One region of the Pseudoalteromonas sp. GB56 genome, then DNA from elsewhere that is predicted to be linked to it. Evidence: predicted binding sites of a transcription regulator. Region 1 holds the regulator's gene; the other holds the start of a gene.

Region 1 (8,708 bases):
AGCGCTCGGAGGTGGAGGCATGGATGCCGACAGGAACCCAGCTTCATGGATGAATTCATTGCAGGGTAGTGATACAGGTCGTTCTACCCTTACTCTCCACCGCCAATATAAACACCAAAGGCCGCTATGCGGCCTTTTAAACACTCTTATTGTATTCTCTGTCTCTATTTCACTTCTGAGTTTAAAACGCCCCACAGTTCTCTGTAGTGCGATCTTGTCGGGTCACCGACGACGACCAAAAGGAAATGCTTGTCCATTTCCTCTTGGAACACCTAGGACACCCCAACATTGCATTTTTCCTCAACGCGCTACGAGAAATGAACGTAACCAACAGGCACAGAGCGTCCCTGCTCTGGGCCTGTTTTCGCCAGCATCCTGCTGGCGATTACTCTTCTCATATCTCGTTTCGGATGCAATGTAAGGGGAATTGGGCTGATACATCGGCGTCTAGGAGAAGCATTGGTTTTGATGTGAGTTTCTGTCGCGTTGGTGACGACAACCCGAGTTCAAATTCACTTCACATGCAAGGGATTCATCCTTGAAACTTGGTTCCTGTCGGCATCCATGCCTCCACTTTGTCATGCTGCGACGATTCTCAATCGTCGGTCATTCCTCACCCCTTTGGAATCCCCCCGTACCCCCAGCATTTGCTATTGCCAGCGCGTGCTGATGCTGTTAACGCACCCAGCGAAACTCGACGTCCAGTCTCGATTCGCTTAACTCGGCATCCATGCCTCGATGTGCTATCAGCACCATCATGCTCAGCGCAAATGCACGGGGAATTGATCTGATACATTGATGTACTTGAAGCGAGTTGGAATGTGTGGCTGTGGGAAAGGCTTTAGCGTTGCATTGGGTGTAACTAATCTATCCCTTAAGCTCTCTGCTACTCTTCGCTCAGCTCTATCGCTACCTGCATCTCTAATATTGAGGGAGACGGAACCTTTGTATCGTAGATTACTTTAGGGGTTGGTTCAGTAATAATGTGGCTGACAAATGCTGTTTTTGGCAGTGAAAGCACTGCATCGCGATTTTTAAACAGTATTAAAGCTTGGTCGGTGTTGCCAAGATAATAGACCTCGTCATTAGCTACTTTAACGCTGTTGGGAGCTACTCGAAGAGGCGTCGCTTTAAAGTCATAAAACACCGACTCTTCGCCATTATCTGCGATGCGCTTTAATTGTTTATTTGCTAGGTCACCATAATAGAAGCTGTTTGTTAATGGATCTTCTTGAGCGATTAAACCAGCACCGAGTTTAATGGTTTTCAGTTCTCCCGTAGCAATTGTGTATTTAGCTAAATCATACATATTCTCGCTGCGTACGCTGAGATAAAGCGCGTCTTCTTCATGAGACCAGCCTAATAAAAAGCTTCCATTGGATATTTTAGCGAGCGCTGATACTTCAGCCATTTCGCTATCGTAGAGATGCAGCTGCGACAGGTTATTTCTGCGTATAATGAATGCTAGCTTGTCCTGCGCGGGCGATAAAATCGGCTGAGCAATGCTATCTGCAGCCAGCGCTGTTAGTTTTTCATTGCTGTTGTTGTGATGTTGCCAAAGCTCATAACTACCTGTTCTATTAGAGACAAAATAGATGCTGTTAGTGGTGTTTGCCCAAACACCTTTCATATCGTGGGCATCACTATTTAGTTTGGAAAATGTGGTGGCAAAGCCAGCAAATTTTATGTTTAAGTCAGAACTGTTCTTACTATAGAGTAATTTATCTCCATGTTCGCTTAGGTGTAAATTCAAGATGCTGGTGCCCGCTTCAATATTGGCGTAGCGAGTCACAAAGTTGGATTCAAGATCAATTTGCCACAGAGCATACTCTCCATTCACTTTTGCCGCTGCAATGAGTGTGTTATCTGCCAACGTTGCTAAAGTGGTGATGCGGTCTAATTGAGTACTTATTTCGTTACTTTTATGCGCTATGACATCGTAGCGCATGATACTGGTGGCTCTTGAGGCATGCCAATTTACGTAATAGATGCTGTGCTTTTCAGGACTAAATACAGGTAAGGTATTGAAGCCTGATTGATTAATGTAGGTGAGTTCGAGTTTGTCTCCATCAAGATCTAGAATTGCGACTCGCTCCATCGAGCCTTCTTTAATAGTCAGTGCTAGCGTCTCTTCTGTGTGAGAAATAGACATTGATTTAATATCGCTGTGAGAAGTAAAAATGGTTTCTTTGACTTCATTGTCGATATTGTATTTTACAATATCGCAGTTCTCTAAAGCGCAATCTACGTAGTACCAAGAATTTGAAACTTGTCCATACACAGGTGATCTGTAATCTGACATTAACGAGGTTATTGGAATCAGTTTGTGAGTGTGTAGATTTTTAACGCTTAGATGTTTTTGATTCTTTTTTACCGCTAACCAACAAGGCTGACTGCCAGCTAGAATCTGGAGCGGCAGAAACAACCTCCTGATTGCTGCTGGACATGGGGAATACTTTAAATTGTTTACTTTTATTGCTTGAATTTAGCTTCAAAAAAGCAAAAAGGAACGCAGAGATCAGGCACATAAATAATAGGGAAGCAGACCCGACGAACCAAAGTTTATTTCTATTTGAGGACTTAGCCGGTGTTACCGGATGGATAAATGAATATCCCTTCTTCGTGATTGTTTCAATGAAACGAGGATTTTTAGAGTCGTCACAAAAGACCTTTCTCAGTTCGAAAATAGCGCGTGTTGCAACTTCAGGTTCGGTAACTTGATTAGGCCAAAGGGTCGATAAAATTTCTTCTCGACTGAGTACTTCTCCATGGTGTTTCACCAATAGGCATAACACTGCCATCACTTTAGGTTCTAGGGTGAATGTTCGCTTGGGTAAAGTTAATTTATTGTGCTTGGGCGATACAAGGTATTCGCCTATCCAAAAATCCCTTTGCAAAATACCCACCTTAACTTTATGAAAATATTGAAGATAAAAAAATAATAGCTACATAATTTTTACATGATTGTAAGTAATAAGCACAGGCTATACAACATCCTCAGTTTATAAATCACTTAGTTAGTAAATAGGAATAAGCATGTATAAATTACTGTATTGGACGCTGATGGGGTGTTCACTAGCGGCTCAGGCGGGAGAGATCAACCTGACCATAGAAGGAAAGGGTGTCATCAGTTCTGTAGATGGAGAAGCCAACTGCAGTGAATCTTGCATTATTGATACCGTAGACACTAGCCGTATGTTGCAAGCGCAGGCTGAACAAGGTTGGAACTTTGAGAGCTGGCAAGGACAAAATTGTGATGGTGGTAATTATTTGCAACTTGAAGAGAATCATAAAGATATAGGTTCCGTTAGTGGAGGTGCTAAGACCTTACAGGCAATCAATATCAATAATGATGAGTATGTGGATTTAGTCGGCATCAGTTTATTTAATGGTGTTGTTTATCAACTAATTAATCAAGCGGGGGACGGCTTTGAACGTCAACAGTTGGTTGGTGGCTTGAGCTATCCTGCAGCTTTGGACGCCTATGATTGGAATAACGATGGCTATGAAGATTTACTAGTGAGCGATTTTACTACTCGTAGTATTAAACTTTACCTAAATGATGGGCTAGGCCAGTTTGAATTTGAAGAAAATATAGTCATTGAAGGGGTTAGACCTTATTCCTTTACTGTAAATGACTTTAATAAGGACGGCCAACCTGATCTATTTATATCGAGCTTCCGTGCAGATACGTCAGGTGATCTTTATGTGTTGGTGAACAGCATCAGTGACGCAAAAACGGCGTTATATTTGAACAACAACGGTGTATTTAGTGAAGCAAAGAAAATCTCTGACTATGCGGCTATCACACTTGATAGTTACACAGGGTCGGCATCAGGTCAGGTGAGCATTGTTGCGGCCGAAATCGCAGCTAAGGCGGTAAGTGTGTATGCCGAAGATAGCGGTTTTGTGCGTAATGTTGTAGATAATAGCGACGCTCCTTACGGGGCAGCATTCATGGATTTAGATAAAAATGGCAGTATGGATATAGTCTCAGCACATTACTTAGAACCGCGTCTAAGCCTCCATTATGATGGTGGTAATAAGAAAGAAGATGTTGCAGGAGCAGCTGAAGGGCTTACCGCAACCGCAGTCGCTGACTTTAATAATGATGGTTATTTAGACGTAGCAACCGGTGAGTTTAATAAAAAGCAGTTTTACTACTTTATGGGTACAGGTTATTTAGATTGCCTAGTCAACAAAGGCACTAATATTGAATTAACGGCGCTGTTTACTCAGGGAGAGTCATCAACAACGCCACCCATACAAACTCAACCAGTAGATAATGCAACAAGTACTAAAGGTTCTAGCGGAGGTTCTACTAACTTGACCTTGCTCTTATTAGTTATAGGCATCGGTGTACGCCGATTCTACAAGTTTTAATATCCCCTACGATGCCAAGGCTCTAAAGAGCCTTTTTACTTATCTGTGCAGTTATTTTATGGCAACGTCAGATCCCACGGCCTTTACTTCGCTTCTCAACCACCGCTGCTGTCATCCTTGAAATACAACACAAATCGCCGGCGCTGTTATAAATCTTAATCTCCCACACGGAAGAGCGGCCGCCTAGGTGCACGGGTTTGGTCACAGCTTTGAGTGTGCCGGTGCGTGAGGCTTTGAGGTGGTTGGCGTTGATCTCTTGGCCGACGCAGTAGTATTTGCTGGTATCAACAACAAAGTTGGCGGCGTAGCTGGCGACGGTTTCAGCCAACACTACATATGCGCCACCGTGGACGATGCCGATGGGGTTATATAATTCGTTGGTTACTGGCATGGTGGCAACAAGGTAATCGTCGCCGATTTCGCTTATTTCAATGCCGAGCTTGGTCATTAAGGTGCCTTTTTCACCCACGCCAAGGTCGAGCTTTTTACACAGGTCAAAATCGATATCTTGGGCCCAAATACGTTTGCTCATGCTTACTACTCCTTATACAGCAACGTCTGTGAATGTTCTGATGTTGCTCATGGTGGCAACTTGGTGCACATAGTGCTGGATATGTTCGGGAGTGCGCAAGCCTTTTACGACGGTTAAGTTGCGCAAGAAGGGGAAGATAGCAACATCGGCCCATGAGATTTCATCCGGCGCATCGAGCCAAGATAGCTCATCCAAAGCCCTATCCATGGTCGTTATATCTTCATTACTGTGGGCAAGAATATCAGCGAAGGTAGCCCCCAAGAACGCCTCCTTTCTATCGATGTAATGGGCGATGGCGTTTAGTGTGCCAAATTCTGGTAGGGCGAGTTGCGGCCAGCGCGGTAAGGTTAACCGTAAAAAAGTGGGTAAGTAGGTCTCTACCCATTTGCTTGCGGGCGTGAGGTAGTCACCATGATCCAATGGCATTTTTGCTCGTTTGCAGAAGTAGGAAGCAATATCGAGGCTTTGCGCCATGGCAATGTTTTGATTTTTAGCTAATATGGGAACGGTTGATTTGCCGACTAACTCGATGGCGGTGGTTGTGTCGTCGGCTTGTAAGTAGAGTATCTGCACGTCTATATTGCGTGCATAGGCAACCATTCTGGCTTTAACTGAATAAGGGCAATGCTCATAAATGTAGAGTTTCTTCACGGTTACTGTTGCCTTGTTTGCATCGGGCTTCACACCCTTTTTACTTTGAAGGAGAGAATATGGATTTTCAATCTGTGTATGATTTTTGGTTTAAGCAATGCCAACCCGAGGACTGGTTTAAAAAGAATGCAGCGTTTGACGACAAGGTTATTAAGCAATTTTCGCAACTGCATCATGCGGCAGCTCAGGGCGAGTTGGTACATTGGCGCAACACAGCTCAAGGGGCGCTGTGTGAAATCATCGTGCTCGACCAATTCTCGCGCAACATGTTTCGCGACACGCCAAAAGCCTTCACCTTTGATGGGCTGGCTTTGTGCTTGGCTCAGCACGCGGTGGATAAGGGCTTCGATATGCAATTGAATGAGCAAGAGCGCCCGTTTATGTACATGCCCTATATGCACAGTGAGAGTAAGATTATCCATCAGGAGGCTGATAGGTTGTTCAAGCCATTGGATAATTATGATTTTGAAGTGGCGCATAAGAAGATTATCGATCGTTTTGGTCGATACCCGCATCGCAATGAAATACTAGGGCGTAAATCCACGGATGATGAAATTGTGTTTTTAACTCAACCCAACAGCAGCTTTTAGCATTTACGCGCTGACGTAAACACAAAAACCCAAACCTAAGTAGGGCGCTTTGTTACGAGCTGAGCAAATTGCCTGATTTTATTTGCGATTTTCTGACAACTGTATATACTCACAGCTAAATGTACTGTATGGAAACCCAGTTGTATGCGTCCTTTAACTAATCGCCAATCGCAAATTTTAGAGCTGATCAAAGTATTTATTAAAGACACGGGCATGCCGCCTACGCGTGCTGAGATTGCACAAACACTGGGGTTTCGCAGTGCGAATGCCGCAGAAGAGCACCTTAAAGCCCTTGCCAAAAAGGGTGTGATCAAAATGAAGCCCGGTGCCAGCCGAGGTATTCAACTGGTTGAAGAGGAAGAGCCTGAGCAATTAGGCTTGCCTCTGATAGGTCGCGTCGCTGCCGGTGAACCCATCTTGGCGCAAGAGCACATTGAAAGTCACTGCCAAATCGATCCATTACTGTTTAAGCCTGCCGCTGATTACCTACTACGTGTTGATGGTATGAGTATGAAAGATATCGGTATTATGGACGGCGACTTACTGGCTGTGCATCGTGCTCAGGTTGCGGAGAACGGCCAAGTGGTGGTTGCCCGTGTTGGTGATGACGTCACTGTGAAGCGTTTAGAGAAAGCCGGTCGTAAAATATTGCTGCATGCAGAGAATGAAGAATTTGCGCCAATCGAAGTTGACCTAGAGCATGAATCTTTCAATATTGAAGGTTTAGCGGTAGGTGTAATCCGAAATGCTGATTGGATGTAGTTGTACCCGTTAAATATTCGCCCCCAATGCGCCGTTTATTGGGGGTTTCCAGCCCTTTTCTAATTCCTTTTTCTGTACGCTAACAGATTGAATCTCCCCAAAATATTTATTGAAAAAAGCAAAACAAAAACGTCTATTTTCTTGCTATATGCTCAATTCTTGACTAATTGGTTAGATTACAGGCTTTGCTGGTTGCTTTTTAATCGCTTTGTGTAAAGTAAATGTAATCGGCCAGTTCTAAGCATAATAATAATGAAGATTGGCTAGCAGTTATTGCCTCTTCTCTTTTTGCGTTGCGCGTTTTAAGGAGATGGTACATGAAGAAGCTTTGCTCCCTCATGTTGCTGTGTTTGTTCGCCCCGCACTTGGCTTTTGCAAATAGTGATTATAATTTGCGCCCAGGGGTGACCGACATCAGTGAAAATGTTTACCAGTTGCACATGACGATATTCATCATCTGCTGTGTCATTGGTGTAATAGTGTTCGGTGCAATGTTCTGGGCTTTGCTCAGACACCGTAAATCTAAAGGGGCTCAACCCGCATCCTTCCATGAGAGCACCAAGGTAGAAATACTTTGGACCGCGATCCCATTTTTAATTCTCATCGGTATGGCCGTACCTGCGACCAAAACCCTGATAGCGATGGAAGATACCTCAAAAGCAGATGTCACCATCAAAATCACGGGGTCGCAGTGGAAGTGGCATTATGAGTACATGGGCCATGATGTGGGCTTTTACTCGTTGCTCTCTACCCCGCAAGAGCAAATTCAAAACGCTCAGGAAAAAGGCGAACATTACTTACTGGAAGTGGATAAGCCGTTAGTGATCCCAACAGATAAAAAAGTCCGCTTTTTGATGACTTCAGACGACGTTATCCACTCTTGGTGGGTGCCTGATTTTGCAGTTAAAAAAGATGCTAATCCAGGCTTTATCAACGAAGCATGGACCAAGGTAAACGAAGCGGGTATCTACCGCGGCCAATGTGCTGAGCTATGTGGTAAAGACCATGGCTTTATGCCTGTGGTGGTTGAAGCCAAAGCGCCCGAAGAATTCGAAGCCTGGTTAGCTGAGCAAAAACAAGCGGTGCAAGCACAAGCCGATGCCGATGCAGCGCTGCTTGATCAGACACTTTCTCAAGAAGAACTGATGGCATCAGGTGAGCAAGTCTACATGGCGCGCTGTGCTGCGTGTCACCAACCCACAGGTCTGGGTTTACCGGGGGTATTTCCTGCGATTAAGGGAAGTCCCATCGCAACAGGTAATATCAAGGATCACATAGACATCGTGGTTCACGGTAAGCCAGGTACAGCGATGCAGGCGTTCGTGAGTCAGCTAACTCTCAAAGAACTCGCATCGGTAATCACCTACCAGCGTAATGCATTTGGCAACGACACTGGCGACACAGTGCAACCAAGTGCGATTCAGGCCGCAATTGATGGGGAAGGACAATGAGTACAGCTGCTGCAACACATGAACATCACGGGCCTGCAACAGGTATTAAACGCTGGCTCTTTACCACTAACCATAAAGACATAGGTACACTTTACCTACTGTTTTCACTGCTTATGTTTTTAACGGGCGGTGCAATGGCCATGGTCATTCGCGCCGAGCTATTCCAGCCGGGACTGCAGCTCGTTGACCCACACTTTTTTAACCAGATGACCACAGTGCATGGCTTAATCATGGTGTTCGGTGCGGTTATGCCAGCCTTTACGGGGCTAGCCAACTGGATGATCCCGATGATGATTGGCGCGCCAGATATGGCGCTTCCGCGTATGAACAACTGGAGCT
Region 2 (8,708 bases), 1.8 Mb from region 1:
CTCAAGGTGACTTAGTGTGGGTCAGTGTGAGTGCTGCGCCTTTGGATGAATATGCAGGTGGTGGTGTTGCTGTTGCTGTTGAAGACATCACCGATCGAAAATATTGGGAAGATGCGTTGACTGAAGCGAAGCAAGCTGCGGATGAGGCCAGCCAAGCTAAATCCGACTTTTTAGCCAATATGTCTCATGAAATTCGTACGCCGATGAATGCGATTATCGGGATGAGTCACTTAGCGCTACAAACAAACCTAAACTCTAAACAACGCAATTATATAGAGAAAGTGCATCGAAGCGCAGAGTCATTGCTCGGTATTATCAATGATATTCTCGATTTTTCAAAAATTGAGGCTGGCAAACTCAATATGGAAAATATCCCATTTTGGCTTGAAGATGTGATGGACAATCTTGCCAGTTTGGTGGGTCTTAAAGCACAAGAAAAGGGAATAGAGTTTTACTTCGACATTTTACCTAATGTTGTAACAGGCTTAATTGGCGATCCGCTTCGCCTTGGACAAATTCTGATTAATCTCGGAAATAATGCGGTTAAGTTCACTGAAAGCGGTGGCGAGGTAGTTGTTAAAGTAAGAGTGTTAAACACACAACAAGACTCCATTGAATTGCTGTTTTCAGTGTCTGATACCGGAATTGGTATGTCAAAAGAGCAGCAGAAAAATCTGTTTAAATCGTTTTCTCAAGCGGACTCATCAACAACTCGCAAACATGGTGGCACAGGCCTTGGCCTGACGATATCTAAAAAACTGGTAAACATGATGGGTGGCCAGATATGGCTTGAAACCGAGCCTAATAAAGGCAGTATTTTTAGTTTCACCGCACGGTTTGAAAAGCAACATGGCGCGGCCGCTAGGTCACGCCTAATTGATAAAGAACTTGAAAAATTAAGGGTATTGATTGTTGATGATAATGTGACGGCGTGCAATATTGTGTCACAAATGCTAAAGGCGCTGGATATTGAAGTTGCACAAGCGGATTGCGCGCAATCGGCTATTGATTTACTGCAACAGTCTGACAATGACGCGCCGTTCAATCTTGTCCTTATGGACTGGAAAATGCCGAACAAAGATGGCATTGAGCTGAGCAGAGAGATCCAAACGGGTGATGTAGTGAGCCATGTTCCGAGTATCATTATGGTAACGGCCTATGGCCGAGAGGAAGTTATCAATGCAGCTGAAGGTCTCGAAATCCATGGCTATTTGACAAAGCCCGTGACACCGTCGAATTTACTCGAGTGTCTAAAGGCGGCGTTGGGTAAGTCTTGCTCAATTGACCCCAGAGTCGCTCACAATGTAAGTTATATTTCTCCAGCCATCACCAAGCTGCAAGGCGCTGAAGTGCTACTGGTCGAAGATAACGAAATGAACCAAGAGCTGGCCATTGAGTTACTCTGTCGCAATGGGCTAATCCCTACATTGGCAAAAAATGGCCAACAGGCACTGGAATTACTAAAAACTCGTAATTTTGATGGCGTGTTGATGGACTGCCAAATGCCGATTATGGACGGCTACACCGCGACAAAACGCATCCGAGAACAAAGCCAATTTGCTGATTTACCCATCATAGCAATGACTGCTAACGCCATGGCGGGGGATAGAGAAAAAGTTCTCGTGGTGGGTATGAATGACCACATAGCAAAGCCCATAGACGTCAATGAAATGTTTAACATCATGGCGAAGTGGATCACGCCGGTTAAGCGAACTGAATTCAGCAAAGAGCACAGGGATGTTAAAAGTCAGGATTTCAGTCATTTGTACGGTATTGATACGCAAAGAGGCTTGCAGACAACCCAGGATAATCCTCAACTATACGTTAAGCTACTTAAACGTTTTTATGAAGGTTATCAGTGCTTTGAAGAAGAGTTTGGGGCAGCCTTGGAAACAAACAACAGCGCAGAGGCTATTCGCTGTGTTCATAACCTCAAGGCCACAGCTGGAAATATTGGCGCTACAAAGCTGTATCATCAGGCAGAACAGTTAGAGTTGGTGTGTGGCAACAGTATTGAAAGAGAACACATTGGCAGTCAATTAACTAACGTCATTGATGAGCTAAATACCGTGCTCTCAAGCTTAAATACACTAAATTTGCAGCAATACGGTGAGCAAACAAACGTGGCGTTAGAGCAACCTATCATGTGGGCTAAACTTGAAGAACTGCAAAGCCTCATCGCTGAATTTGATACCGATGCTGTTGCTTTGTTAGAGCTTATGATGCCATCACTTCGTGAGCACATTGCTAGTACCACCTTAAACAGTTTAACCAAAGCAATAGAATCCTATGATTTCGATAACGCAGCAGCGACACTGGCAGACATTCTCGCCAATATTAAACCTACCTCACACTGAGTTACAGAGTACGACTCTTGTTGTACATCACATTTTATTCTGATTGCTTCGTTGTGCCTTCGGCGCAAAATTCCGTTTGTACTGGGATAAAAGCAGTGATGGCAGTGATTTCACTCCAAAGACTGTTGAGCGCAGGGTGAGAATGAACCGCCTTGTGGAAGTCATGCAAATCAAAGGCAACTCTGAGTGTCAAATTGACATACAAAGGCCACGATAAGTGGCCTTTGTATGTTGCTAGGATTGAAACTACTGCCAGTCTTGGAGTTGTTGCATATCTTTGATTCTATCTCTTTGTAATTTCATCGCTTCGAAAACATCGTCGAAGCTTCTATTTGTGGGAGATAGGTTAGGTAATGCAAGGTTAGCTTGGCTAAAAAACTCTGCGCTGTTTTGGTTCCAGCCTTCTTGCCACCAGTGAGTTATGAACTCGCGACTAGTAGCGAGTTTTGAGGTAGTTGGAAGTTTGTCTGACTTCACCGCGTTGATGCGACTCAATGCGGGCAGCAGATTCCAAAGGTCATTATTTGGCCACCGAGAGTAGGGGAACGCATGGTCGATTGCGTAATTTTTTCGGCTTAAAAACTTGCCGGACCAACAACAGGCTAAATCGGCCTCTTGTAGCAAATCGTTTACTCGCTCCCTCACTCTATTGGTGCTTCTTTGTGGATCATGCCAAGTTAACGCGTTCAAGTAATCCAGCTTAGTAAAGTGCTTAGATTTGTTTAGGCCATAGCCAGCCATTAGTGTGGCCCATTCATTGATTAATGCAGGCTCAATCCATATGCTAAATCGAGATAAAGCGTCCCAGATGTGTTTAGGCACATAAAACTTGCCGAGCGAACAAAGAAAATCGAAGTCTTAATTTAGCGCCTCTTTGGGCGCGCGGCTTTTGAATAATTCAACATCAAAAACCGCATTTTTAGTACCTGGAATCGTCGTGTACTTGGCTGGCATGTTCTTTATTGTAGAGGCAATGTCTTTGAGTGCTTTGTATAAGGAGCCCATCAAAACAGGCTCTTGGTAACTTGCGCCCACATAGAAGTCACTGCTGGTGTAAGTTGCGAGCGCACCCCAGCCGTTTTCTTTTATAAAACCGAGGCCTTTTGAGTTGTTGCTGTTTTGCTGCATTGAATGTGTATCTATCAACGGCTTATACAGTTTCAACCAATACAGAGCCACCAATCCTATGGGTAGAACAACGTGCTCATCACTTCGCTCAATTACGGCTCCGGGATGCCCCTCCGCGATTCGCAACAGGCTTCTTAATAGGGCTATTTTGTATGTTGATGCTTTACTGTCATTGACAACTATGTTGCGAATGAGGGGGAACGCGCCCGTACCGTCGTCGGGCAGTGTACACATAACGGTTTGCCAAGAAACGTTGTCTCGGCCCAACTCATCTTGCTGTTTTGTGTCACTGAGCAATTTAAACGTGAGACCAAATTGACGGGCCAATTTGGATAATTCAGCTTCACAAACATCTTACATCGTTCGTCTTCACAACTGCCATGGCGAAGGGAAATGACGATTCTGCCATTAGGCTTGAGCAATGAGCTTAACTTCCGAAAACTACGCTCCCTTTGACTGGGGGGAATGTGCATCCAAACAGCACTGAGTAAAATCAAATCAAACTTCATCTGCAAAGTGAATACATTAGCCAAATCAGGTAAACGGTCGTTCAGCCAGTGAATAGAATGTGATGTGACATAACGTTGTGCAACTTCTCGAATACCTTCAGCTGGCTCGACCGCTACAACACTCAGCCCTCTTGCGGCTAAATAGCGCGCATCACGACCAGAGCCTGCTCCAACATCGAGTGCTACTCCGTCGCTGGGTAGTTCATTTATCCAGTCTTTATGAACTAACTCAAAAGGTACCTTGTCGTACTGCGTAGCCAATGATTCAGCATTTACAGAGTAGAAGTTGATGTTATCTGACAAGATATAAAGTCCTTAAGTAATAGCCAGTTATAGAGAAGTATGTTTATAGCATCATACATAATTTAGTCGATTTATCGACCCACTTCTTGAAGAATAAAACCAATATTGTGATGATAAATAAACAATACGCTTTTGATAATCCAGTGATAGAATCGCGCTCAGTGCGTCTACTTTGGTTTATAAAATTTAGCGAATCATGTACGAAAACATTAGAACCTCATTAAACAATTTAAAGAATAATAAGTTCTTTGAACTTGCGGTTGTCACCGTGATCATCATTTCAGCCTTGGAAATAGGGGCGAAAACATTTCCGTTGCCAGATGGTGCCTTATCGTTTACTCAAGTGCTTGATGTATTCATCACCGTCTTCTTCTTATTCGAAATAACTATTCGTTTCATCGCCGATGATGATAAAAAGAACTTCTTTAAAAAGGGCTGGAATATATTTGACACGCTGGTGGTCGCAGTTAGTTTAATTCCAATCAACGACAGTGAAATGGCGCTGTTAGCGCGACTCGTTAGGGTGTTTCGTGTTCTGCGTATGGTCTCTGTTGTACCAGAGCTGCGTGTACTCATTAACTCCTTACTCAAAGCCTTGCCGCAGTTGGGCTATGTGATTTTGTTGATGTTTATCATCTTCTACATTTATGCAGCGATTGGCAGTTTCATCTTTAAAGATATCAACCCAACACTTTGGGGGGATATCGCTATCTCGATGCTGACCTTATTCCGCATCATGACCTTTGAAGATTGGACGGACATTCAATACGAGACCATGGAAGTCTACCCCATGTCATGGATCTTCTATTTAACCTTTATCTTTTTCACCGCCTTTGCCTTCTTAAACATGGTGATTGGTATTGTTGTCAACGTGATGGAAGATGAGCACGCCAAAATTCGCCAAGAAAAAGAGGCTGCGGATAATACCCCAACGATTGAAGACCTACACAAAGAAATCCAAGAGCTTAAGCAGCTTATAAAGGAGCAGGGGAGGGAGTAGTTGTAGTACTAGTCCGATAATAATCTTTTCAACCACTCGCTGGGCTAAAGCCTCTGTGAAGTATCACCTAACTTTGACAAAACCACAGAGGGTAATGTATATTTATACAGTGTTTTTGTGACCTACTGTCTTTGTTGTTGGCTAGCTAAGGTGATAGAATTTGCAAGTTAAAGAGCAACTCACATTAATAAAAATCAACAAACAGCTCTAACTGTATTTGGATAAGCTAACTTGATGAAACTAGATGAAAAAAAAGCAGCCTTTGGGCGCCATGAGACTTTCTTCCTACGCTATGGGTGGTTAACGAAGGGCTTTTGGAAATTTCTTGAATCATTCTGCCTAGACGATAGTAACAATGACATTTTCAAAAGTGACGATGCTGTCGTTGAGTTAGGGGTTGGTAAGAACATGGTTGGCTCAATTAAGTATTGGCTCCAAGCTTGTCAGCTACTTAAATTAGAGTCAAAGAGTGGCTTATTTCCTACTGAACTTGGTACCTCCCTTATGGGAACCGCAAATAAGCCAGGGTGGGACCCTTACCTTGAAGATGAGGCAACGCTCTGGTTAATACATTGGCTAATAGCCTCTAATAGTGCACAGGCAACTACTTTTTACTGGTTCTTTAATCGTTACCATAAAACTAACTTTTCACAGGAAGAGTTAAGAACGGCTCTTGGTGACTTCATTAGAGAAAATGTAAGTGCCTCGACTTCTGCCTCGACGATAAAAAATGATATAGCCGTTCTCACGCGTATGTATTCAAGCGCTCAAGCTGACAAAAAGCAAGGCTGGGATGATATTTTAGATTCACCTCTTAGTCAGTTGAGTTTAATAGAAGTAAAATCTAATAAAGAATATCAGTCAAAAAGCCAAGTGAAAGACACACTGCCTGTAAGCATTATTGGTTTCGCAATAGCTCAATTGTTTGAGGCTAGAGGCTCTACATCTATACCGGTAGAAGAGTTGATTTATAGCCAGGGTGGGTGGCCAGCAATTGGTTCTGCTTTTCGTATTCCAGAGAATCAAGCCATTGCGCTAATTGAAGAGGCTGTAAAGTATATACCGGGGATGTTTGCGATAAATGAATCAGCAGGTATTCACCAAGTTTATAAAATGGAGCATGAAGTATCACCTCTGCAATATTTAGAAAAATATTATGAAGCGGGTAAAGCAGTATGAGCATGAAAGAACTAATTACAGTCAACAGCCAGTACACTCGTTCCATTAACCTAGAGCGCGATCATTCAAGCGGTAGCACAGTAGCCTCTTATATTCCGACATCTAGATCAAAGCGATTGTTTGAGCGCTTAGTTGCAAGTTTTGATAATGATACCCATCCAAGGGCTTGGTCGCTAATTGGGCCATACGGTTCGGGGAAATCGTCCTTTAGTGTTTTCCTGTCTCACTTATTGGGTAACCCAAGCTCGAAAACCAGCAAATCAGCATTTGACGTATTGAATGCTAACGATGTAGAGCAGGCCGAGGCTTATGCAAAGCATGTCGCAGATACCAGTGGGTACATTCAAATCCTAATTTCTGGTTCACCCGAGCCATTGGGGCAACGAGTACTTACGGGTCTTAAAAACGCCACTGAAAATTATTATCAAGGACGTCGTGGCAAAACTCCGGCGATTGTAGAGGAAATACGACAAGCTGAAGTAGAAGGTACCTCCTCCTCACAGTTAGTAAAACTAATAGAGAAACTACAAAACGAAATTCAAAAGAGCTCAGGTATGAAAGCTAAGGGCATACTCTTGGTTATTGATGAGTTGGGTAAGTTCTTAGAATATGAAGCACGCCATTACGGTGCGAATGACGTTTTTCTGCTACAAGAACTGGCTGAGCATGCCTGTAAAGGGCATGAGTGTAATTTGCTCATGTTTGTGTTACTTCACCAATCTTTTGAACAGTATGCTAAAGGGCTAGGTGAAGCGTTAAAAAATGAATGGTCGAAGGTGCAAGGGCGTTTTGAAGAAGTCCCCTTTTTAGAAAGCTCGGAACAAACGCTTAAAGTCGTAGCTAAAGCCATTGTTAACCAAATTGATGAAAAAAATTTCGAAACAACACGTACACGTATCGCGGAAATCACTCAGGTATTAGCCGAATGTGAAGCTCTTCCGTCGGTAATTAACAAGGAAGAAGCGCAAACTCTATTTATACAGTGTTACCCTTTACATCCCATTTCCGCCCTAATATTACCTCATTTGTGCCAAAAGTTAGCACAGAATGAGAGAACACTTTTTAACTTCTTAGGCAGTGCCGAGGAATTCGGTTTTTTAAGCACATTAAAACATCTGCGCGAGGGTGAGTTTATCACTCCTGATGTTATTTTTGACTATTTCATCACGAACCAGTCTTCGGTTGTCTCTGATCATTTAACTCACCGGCGCTGGGCAGAAGTTGTAACTGCTATTGAGCGCTTAGGAGCTGCTGAAGAGAGTGTTTCTAGGCTACTTAAAACCATCGGCCTGTTTAACATTATTAATGCCAAAGGGAACTTCAAAGCCCAACAAGCTTTACTTGAAACGATTGCCCCACAAAGCACGCGTTTGGATATTGCAGCTTTAACCCAAAAGTCAATCATCACCTACCGTACCTTTAATAACGAATACCGGGTCTGGCAGGGCAGTGATTTTGATTTAGAAGATGCATTGCAAGAGCAGTTGAATGTTTTAGGAAACTTTTCCCTTTCTCAAGAACTCAATGAAGCCCAAATATTAAAGCCGTTGGTGGCGCGAAAGTACACCGTAGAAAATGGCACCATTAGATACTTTGTTCCTCGTTTTATCGATGCTGCTACCTATAAAAGTGAAGCTAAGTTTAAACCAACGGCTCCCCGTATTATTTTCTTTTTGGCATATGCGCAAGACGATATTAAGTTGTTTGAGCAGAAGGTTGTGAACGCCTTTCATAAAACAGACATCGTTGTTTTATGTCGTAACTCGGTGCAATTAAAAGACGCCTTTGCTGAAGTGATCGCGCTGCGAAAGGTTGAGCAAGAAAGCCAAGCCTTAAAAGAAGACCCGGTAGCAAAACGAGAATACTTTGATAGACGCAGTGCTGCGGAGGCATCTGCAATTAGGTTGATAAAAGCGTTTGAACTCGAACCTGAAGAGTGTGAGTGGTATTTCGACAAAACACGTCACCCTGTTCACTCACGCCGCGAATTACAAAGCGTGTTGTCCTCCGTGTTGGAGGCAATTTACAGCAAAGCACCATCGTTTCATAACGAGCTTATCAACCGAGATAAACCATCGAGCCAAGCTAGTGCGGGCCGTAATAAACTTCTTTACGGTATGTTGGAAAAGGCGGATAAAGCCGAATTTGATATCAAGAAGTTTCCGCCAGAGAAGGCCATGTACCTTTCTATCGTTAAGCAACATGGGCTTCATCAGCAGGTCGGTGATAAGT

What was found. Region 1 encodes LexA, which represses DNA repair genes until DNA is damaged. Its sites were predicted from a motif close to TACTGTATNNNNATACAGTA; they were not measured.
Region 2: a site for LexA is predicted at 5,390-5,409, ahead of ACH19P_RS11430 (DUF4007 family protein). Genes of this name have one in related genera too.

What each region holds. Positions count from the first base shown of each region.
Region 1 is NZ_JBPCHK010000001.1:627,283-635,990, forward strand. It holds gene ACH19P_RS02925 (TolB-like translocation protein) at 887-2,302, opposite strand; gene ACH19P_RS02930 (winged helix-turn-helix domain-containing protein) at 2,343-2,897, opposite strand; gene ACH19P_RS02935 (FG-GAP repeat domain-containing protein) at 3,037-4,383, shown strand; gene ACH19P_RS02940 (PaaI family thioesterase) at 4,451-4,915, opposite strand; gene grxB (glutaredoxin 2) at 4,928-5,566, opposite strand; gene ACH19P_RS02950 (DUF924 family protein) at 5,626-6,156, shown strand; gene lexA (transcriptional repressor LexA) at 6,301-6,918, shown strand; gene coxB (cytochrome c oxidase subunit II) at 7,236-8,369, shown strand; partial or broken gene ctaD (cytochrome c oxidase subunit I) at 8,366-8,708, shown strand, end outside.
Region 2 is NZ_JBPCHK010000001.1:2,435,832-2,444,539, reverse strand. It holds gene ACH19P_RS11460 (PAS domain S-box protein) at 1-2,357, shown strand, start outside; gene ACH19P_RS11455 (DUF3604 domain-containing protein) at 2,401-2,574, shown strand; gene ACH19P_RS11450 (HNH endonuclease domain-containing protein) at 2,604-3,179, opposite strand; gene ACH19P_RS11445 (hypothetical protein) at 3,216-3,611, opposite strand; gene ACH19P_RS11440 (class I SAM-dependent methyltransferase) at 3,665-4,297, opposite strand; gene ACH19P_RS11435 (ion transporter) at 4,494-5,297, shown strand; gene ACH19P_RS11430 (DUF4007 family protein) at 5,532-6,476, shown strand; gene ACH19P_RS11425 (hypothetical protein) at 6,479-8,708, shown strand, end outside.